Bacillus pumilus: one gene and its partner. The protein of the gene in region 1 interacts with the protein of each later gene in a pairwise test. Links are inferred from orthologs where the notes say so. Each region holds a gene or a part of one and is shown in the gene's direction. Other genes may lie near its edges.

Region 1 (3,300 bases):
TACTGCCAGCGATCGCCGTCGCAATCGATGTTTTTCCGATGCCCGGCGGTCCGTATAAAATCATCGAGGATAAATGTTTTGCCTCGACCATTCGTTTAATAATTTGACCTTCTCCAACGAGATGCTCCTGCCCAATGATGTCTTCAATATGACTTGGGCGCATCCGGTACGCTAAAGGTTTCATGATTATCTCTCCTAAAGCAATGTCTTGTTTGTATAGAGTACCGAAATTTCTTCAAATAGAAAAGGGATGCGTCCTCTTATAGCGCTCAGAACCGGCAAATGAAAGTTGGCTAAAAGTATGATATAATTGCTTTTGGTCTATATAAGCGTATATGAAATCAGAAAATTAATTGATGACATAGAAATAGAAAACGCAGAGGTGTTTAACTTGAAAATTTCTACTAAAGGCAGATATGGTCTGACGATCATGATCGAATTAGCCAAAAAACATGGCGAAGGCCCTACATCATTAAAATCAATCGCTCAAAACAATAATTTGTCTGAGCATTATTTAGAGCAGCTTGTATCACCACTTCGGAATGCCCGTCTTGTGAAAAGTATTCGCGGTGCATACGGCGGCTATGTTCTTGCACATGAACCAAACGAGATCACAGCCGGTGATATTATTCGTGTATTAGAAGGACCGATTAGTCCTGTCGAAGTCATTGAAAACGAAGAACCAGCAAAGCGTGCACTTTGGATTCGGATTCGTGATGCAGTAAAAGACGTACTGGACAATACAACTCTTGAAGACTTGGCAAGCTATAAAGATGACGAGGATCAAGAGGCGTATATGTTCTATATTTAGATCAGAGGTGTACCGGGAATGGAACGTATCTATTTAGATCATGCAGCCACAACGCCGATGGATCAGCGTATTGTGGACAAGATGATGCCTTACTTTACAGAGATATTTGGCAATCCCTCTAGTATTCATTCATATGGGCGCGAGGCAAGAAAGTGGCTCGATGAAGCAAGAGAAGTGATTGCAGGAGAATTACACTGTAAACCACAGGAGATCATCCTCACAAGTGGAGGAACAGAGGCGGACAACCTGGCGATTACAGGTGTGGCCATGGCAAGACAGCATGAAGGAAAACATATCATTACAGCAAAAACAGAGCATCATGCGGTGCTGCACACATGTGAACGCCTAGAGAAGCTAGGATTTGACGTGACATATTTAGATGTGGATGAAACTGGATTGATTCATCTTGAACAACTAAAACAAGCACTAAGAGATGATACGATTCTTGTGACCATCATGTACGGCAATAATGAAACAGGTGTGATTCAGCCAATCAAAGACATTGGCGAGCTTTTACACAATCACACTGCTCATTTTCATACAGACGCCGTGCAGGCGTTTGGAACAATGCCAATCGATGTAGCAGACCTTCATATTGATCTCTTATCTGCTTCTGGCCATAAGCTAAATGGTCCAATGGGAACGGGCTTTTTATATGTAAACGAAGGCGTGAAACTTTCTCCGCAAATTTTCGGAGGAGAACAAGAAAGAAAACGCCGTGCTGGCACTGAAAATGTGGCAGGAATCGTCGGACTTGCAGAAGCTGTTCAATTAACGAAGCAAAATAGAAGAGAAAAAGCCATGCATTATGGTAAGCTCAAAGAAATCATGCTACAAGTATTCGAAGAGGAATCACTCGATTTCTCTATCAATGGGCACCCGGAAGAGACATTGCCGCACATTTTAAATGTTCATTTCCCGGGCGTTTCTATCGAATCGTTACTTGTGAATTTAGATATGGAAGGAATTGCTGTTTCAAGTGGGTCTGCATGTACGGCTGGATCCGTCCTTCCTTCACACGTGTTAAGCGCCATGTATGGCGAAGAAGCAGACAAGCTGACGTCCTCAGTCAGAATAAGCTTCGGTCTTGGGAATGAAGAGGATCATGTGAAGCAGGCGGCGCGCAAGATAGTAGCTGTTGTCAAACGCTTAGCCAAATAAACGTTCCTCTTTTGTTCGTGTGTGAAAAATGAAACAGCCAGGCACCTGAAGAACGAAACGCACATGCTGTTTCATTGAAAATGGAGTTGATGAAGATGACAAAAAGACCAGAAGACACAAGAGTTGTGGTCGGTATGTCCGGTGGAGTCGATTCATCAGTTGCTGCTCTTATGTTAAAGGAGCAAGGCTATGATGTAATCGGCATATTTATGAAAAACTGGGATGACACAGATGAAAATGGTGTATGTACAGCAACGGAGGACTATGAGGATGTCATCCGCGTATGCAACCAAATTGGAATCCCTTATTATGCAGTGAATTTCGAGAAGCAATATTGGGACAAAGTGTTTCAATATTTCCTTGATGAATATAAAGCGGGCAGAACGCCAAACCCAGATGTCATGTGCAACAAAGAAATTAAGTTCAAAGCGTTCCTTGAGCACGCATTGTCACTCGGTGCGGATTATTTAGCAACAGGTCACTATGCGCGCGTCGACAGAACTGGCGATGAAGTTAAAATGCTAAGAGGTCTTGATGCCAACAAAGACCAAACGTATTTCTTAAATCAGCTGACTCAGGAACAGCTTGATAAAGTCATGTTTCCAATCGGTGATCTAGAGAAAAAAAGGGTTCGTGAATTGGCAAAAGAAGCAGAGCTTGCAACAGCAACGAAAAAAGATTCAACGGGTATTTGCTTTATTGGAGAAAGAAACTTTAAAACGTTCCTTAGTCAATATTTGCCTGCCCAGCCTGGCGTGATGCAGACGATGGACGGAGAAGTTAAAGGGGAGCACGATGGACTGATGTATTACACGATCGGTCAGCGCCAAGGTCTAGGCATTGGCGGCAGCGGTGATCCTTGGTTTGTCGTTGGAAAAGACTTGGAACAAAATATTCTGTTTGTCGAACAAGGTTTCCACAATCCACTTTTATATTCTGAAAGCATTTCAGCCGTCAATATTAGCTGGACTCGTCCTCATATTGTCGGTGAAAACGGTGAATTAACCTGCACGGCTAAATTCAGATACCGTCAAGAAGATCACCATGTGAAGGTGAAAATGACAGGTGAGCAAGAAGCGATGGTCATCTTTGATGAACCTGTTCGTGCTGTCACACCAGGACAAGCGGTTGTTTTTTATGATGGCGACGAATGTCTCGGCGGCGGAACAATTGACGATGTCTTTAAGGACGGCCAAAAGCTGTCGTATGTGTAACATGTTTTCAAAACCTCAACGTCGCTGTTGAGGTTTTTTAATGAAAGGATGAGAGAGCGAATGAATCATAACGAAATCGGAATAGAAGCCTTAAATCAAGGGAACATCGAAAAA
Region 2 (3,639 bases), 630 kb from region 1 along the record:
TTTACAACAAGCATCATCCACTTCGGTAAAAACTCTGAAGGGTATATCTTGAAGCATGGTGTGATGAAGGATCAAGCATCCTCTATCTTTAACGGAATTGGTAAAATCGAGCATGGCGCAACGAAGTCAAATGCCGAGCAGGAATCACGTGTTCTCATGCTGAGTGAGAAAGCACGCGGTGATGCAAACCCAATTCTATTAATTGATGAAGATGATGTAACAGCAGGGCATGCTGCTTCTGTTGGACGTGTCGATCCAATTCAACTCTATTACCTCATGAGCCGCGGGATTTCCAAAGAAGATGCAGAAAGACTTGTGATTTATGGCTTCTTAAATCCAGTCGTCAAAGAACTGCCGATTGAAGGAGTTAAAAAGCAGCTCGTTTCTGTGATTGAAAGGAAAGTAAAATAATGAATATCAAAGACGTTCGTGAGCAATTTCCAATCCTTCATCAGCAAGTGAACGGACATGATTTGGTGTATTTGGACAGTGCAGCGACTTCTCAAAAACCAAGAGTGGTCATTGATGCAATGAATGAGTATTACCGGTCTTACAACTCGAACGTCCACCGGGGTGTTCATACCCTTGGCACAAAAGCAACGGACGCATACGAGGGTGCGAGAGAGAAAGTTCGTGCATTCATCCGTGCTTCATCTGTCCAAGAAATTATTTTTACTAGAGGTACAACAACTGCACTAAACACAGTGGCGATCAGCTATGCTAGAGCAAACCTCAAAGAAGGCGATGAGATTGTCATTACGCACATGGAGCACCATGCAAATATCATCCCTTGGCAGCAAGCAGCAAAAGCAACTGGCGCCACATTGAAATATATTCCGTTACAGGAAGACGGCACGCTATCGCTGGAAGATGTGAAGCAAACAATCACACATCAAACGAAAATCGTCGCTGTCACACATGTTTCAAACGTATTAGGAACCATCAACCCGATTAAAGAAATCGCCAAAATAGCCCATGATCATGGGGCAATCATTGTCGTCGATGGTGCACAAAGCACGCCGCATATGCAAATTGATGTTCAGGATCTAGATTGTGACTTTTTCGCATTCTCCGGGCATAAAATGTGTGGACCGACTGGCATCGGTGTGCTTTACGGGAAGAAGGACCTTTTGAATAATATGGAGCCTGCTGAGTTTGGCGGTGAAATGATCGACTTTGTGGATCTGTATGATTCTACTTGGAAAGAGCTCCCGTGGAAATTTGAAGCGGGAACACCGATTATTGCCGGAGCAGTTGGACTAGGAAAAGCGATTGATTTCTTAAATGACATTGGTATGGAGGAAGTCAGCCGTTACGAGCATCAGCTTGCCACTTACGCGCTTGAGCGCTTTAAGGAGCTTGAAGGTGCGACTGTTTATGGACCGCAGCACCGGGCTGGACTTGTGACGTTTAACTTAGACGACGTCCATCCGCATGATGCGTCAACTGTTCTGGATACAGAAGGTGTCGCCATTCGTGCTGGACATCACTGTGCACAGCCGCTCATGAAATGGCTTGGTGTATCAGCGACTGCAAGAGCAAGCTTCTATCTGTACAATACAGAAGAAGAGATTGACGAGCTCATTGCAGCGCTCCGTAAGACAAAGGAGTATTTTACGAATGTCTTTTAATGTAAACTTAGACACACTGTACAGACAAGTGATTATGGATCATTATAAAAATCCGAGAAACAAAGGTGTGTTAAACGACAGCATTGTCGTCGATATGAACAACCCAACGTGTGGTGACCGCATTCGTCTCACGATGAAAATCGAAGACGAAAAAGTCATGGATGCGAAATTTGAAGGAGAAGGATGCTCCATTTCGATGGCATCTGCCTCTATGATGACGCAGGCGATTAAAGGGAAAGATATTGAAACAGCTTTGAAAATGTCTCAGATTTTCTCCGATATGATGCTAGGAAAAGAATACGACGATTCCATTGATCTTGGTGACATTGAGGCGCTGCAGGGAGTGGCAAAATTCCCTGCCCGCATCAAATGTGCAACATTATCCTGGAAGGCGCTTGAAAAAGGCGCATCTGCCGAAGATAACGGCAAATCATAAGATTGGAGTGAAAATGGATGGCTAAAAAAATGCCAGATGTTGGTGAATATAAATACGGCTTTTCTGATAAAGACGTTTCCATTTTCCGTTCAGAGCGCGGACTGACAAAAGAGATCGTTGAAGAAATTTCTCGTATGAAAGAAGAGCCTCAGTGGATGCTCGACTTCCGTTTGAAATCTCTTGAGCTCTTTTACAACATGCCGATGCCACAATGGGGCGGAGATTTAAATGCATTAAACTTTGATGAAATTACGTACTACGTAAAGCCATCAGAGCGCTCTGAGCGTTCTTGGGATGAAGTACCAGAAGAAATCAAAGAAACCTTTGATAAGCTTGGGATCCCTGAAGCAGAGCAAAAGTACTTAGCAGGTGTATCTGCTCAGTATGAATCTGAAGTTGTGTATCACAACATGAAGCAAGACCTTGAAGATCTAGGCATTGTGTTTAAAGATACAGACAGCGCATTAAAAGAGAACGAAGACATCTTCCGTGAGCACTGGGCAAAAGTCATTCCTCCGACTGACAACAAATTTGCTGCGCTTAACTCGGCTGTATGGTCTGGTGGTTCATTTATCTACGTACCGAAGGGCGTCAAAGTAGATACACCACTTCAAGCATACTTCCGTATCAACTCTGAAAACATGGGTCAGTTCGAGCGTACACTGATCATCGTTGATGAAGGCGCACATGTGCATTACGTAGAAGGCTGTACAGCACCAGTTTACACAACAAACTCACTTCACAGTGCGGTTGTTGAAATCGTCGTGAAAAAAGGCGGCTACTGCCGTTATACAACGATTCAAAACTGGGCAAACAACGTTTTCAACCTTGTGACGAAACGTACAGTATGTGAAGAAAATGCGACAATGGAATGGATTGATGGAAACATCGGTTCTAAGCTGACAATGAAATACCCAGCAGTCATCTTAAAAGGTGAAGGCGCACGTGGTATGACATTAAGTATTGCCCTAGCAGGTAAAGGTCAGCACCAAGATGCAGGTGCAAAAATGATTCACCTTGCACCAAACACATCTTCAACGATCGTATCGAAATCGATTTCCAAACAAGGCGGTAAAGTCACATACCGCGGAATCGTTCACTTCGGACGTAAAGCAGAAGGTGCACGCTCAAACATCGAGTGTGACACACTCATCATGGATAACAAATCAACATCTGATACGATTCCTTACAATGAAATCTTAAACGACAACATTTCATTAGAGCACGAAGCCAAGGTTTCAAAAGTATCAGAAGAGCAGCTATTCTACTTGATGAGCCGCGGAATTTCTGAAGAAGAAGCAACAGAAATGATCGTCATGGGCTTCATCGAACCATTCACAAAAGAACTACCAATGGAATATGCCGTTGAAATGAACCGTTTGATTAAGTTTGAAATGGAAGGTTCAATCGGTTAATAAAAAAAGACCAAAAACGTGATATCAAACGTTTTTGGTCTTTTTGTTTTGCTTACATCCCGCTAGGCTGGTAAAACGCATCAAAGGCTTTAGACAAATCGTCAGTTGCAGATGTCAAGATCGTTTCTTCCTCTAAAATCGCTGTTCCTTGTGCTCG

Evidence for each region.
Region 2: the proteins of CKW02_RS12555 (region 1) and sufU interact in binary tests that used the Escherichia coli proteins (3 or more experiments, as listed by UniProt). The link is inferred for Bacillus pumilus from one-to-one orthologs.

The regions. Positions count from the first base shown.
Region 1 is NZ_LT906438.1:2,433,130-2,436,429, reverse strand. The notes cover bases 1-2,900. They hold CKW02_RS12555 (cysteine desulfurase family protein), read left to right. Parts: upstream 1-829; coding sequence 830-1,972; downstream 1,973-2,900. Other genes in these bases: mnmA (tRNA 2-thiouridine(34) synthase MnmA), read left to right, coding at 2,068-2,900; cymR (cysteine metabolism transcriptional regulator CymR), read left to right, coding at 392-811; CKW02_RS12565 (replication-associated recombination protein A), read right to left, coding at 1-184. In the rest of the region: more of mnmA, read left to right, coding at 2,901-3,186; CKW02_RS12545 (tetratricopeptide repeat protein), read left to right, coding at 3,247-3,300. UniProt on the Escherichia coli protein: Master enzyme that delivers sulfur to a number of partners involved in Fe-S cluster assembly, tRNA modification or cofactor biosynthesis. Catalyzes the removal of elemental sulfur from cysteine to produce alanine.
Region 2 is NZ_LT906438.1:3,066,182-3,069,820, reverse strand. The notes cover bases 345-3,343. They hold sufU (Fe-S cluster assembly sulfur transfer protein SufU), read left to right. Parts: upstream 345-1,620; coding sequence 1,621-2,067; downstream 2,068-3,343. Other genes in these bases: sufB (Fe-S cluster assembly protein SufB), read left to right, coding at 2,085-3,343; CKW02_RS16155 (cysteine desulfurase), read left to right, coding at 411-1,631; sufD (Fe-S cluster assembly protein SufD), read left to right, coding at 345-411. In the rest of the region: more of sufD, read left to right, coding at 1-344; more of sufB, read left to right, coding at 3,344-3,482; CKW02_RS16140 (FMN-dependent NADH-azoreductase), read right to left, coding at 3,535-3,639. UniProt on the Escherichia coli protein: A scaffold on which IscS assembles Fe-S clusters. Exists as 2 interconverting forms, a structured (S) and disordered (D) form. The D-state is the preferred substrate for IscS.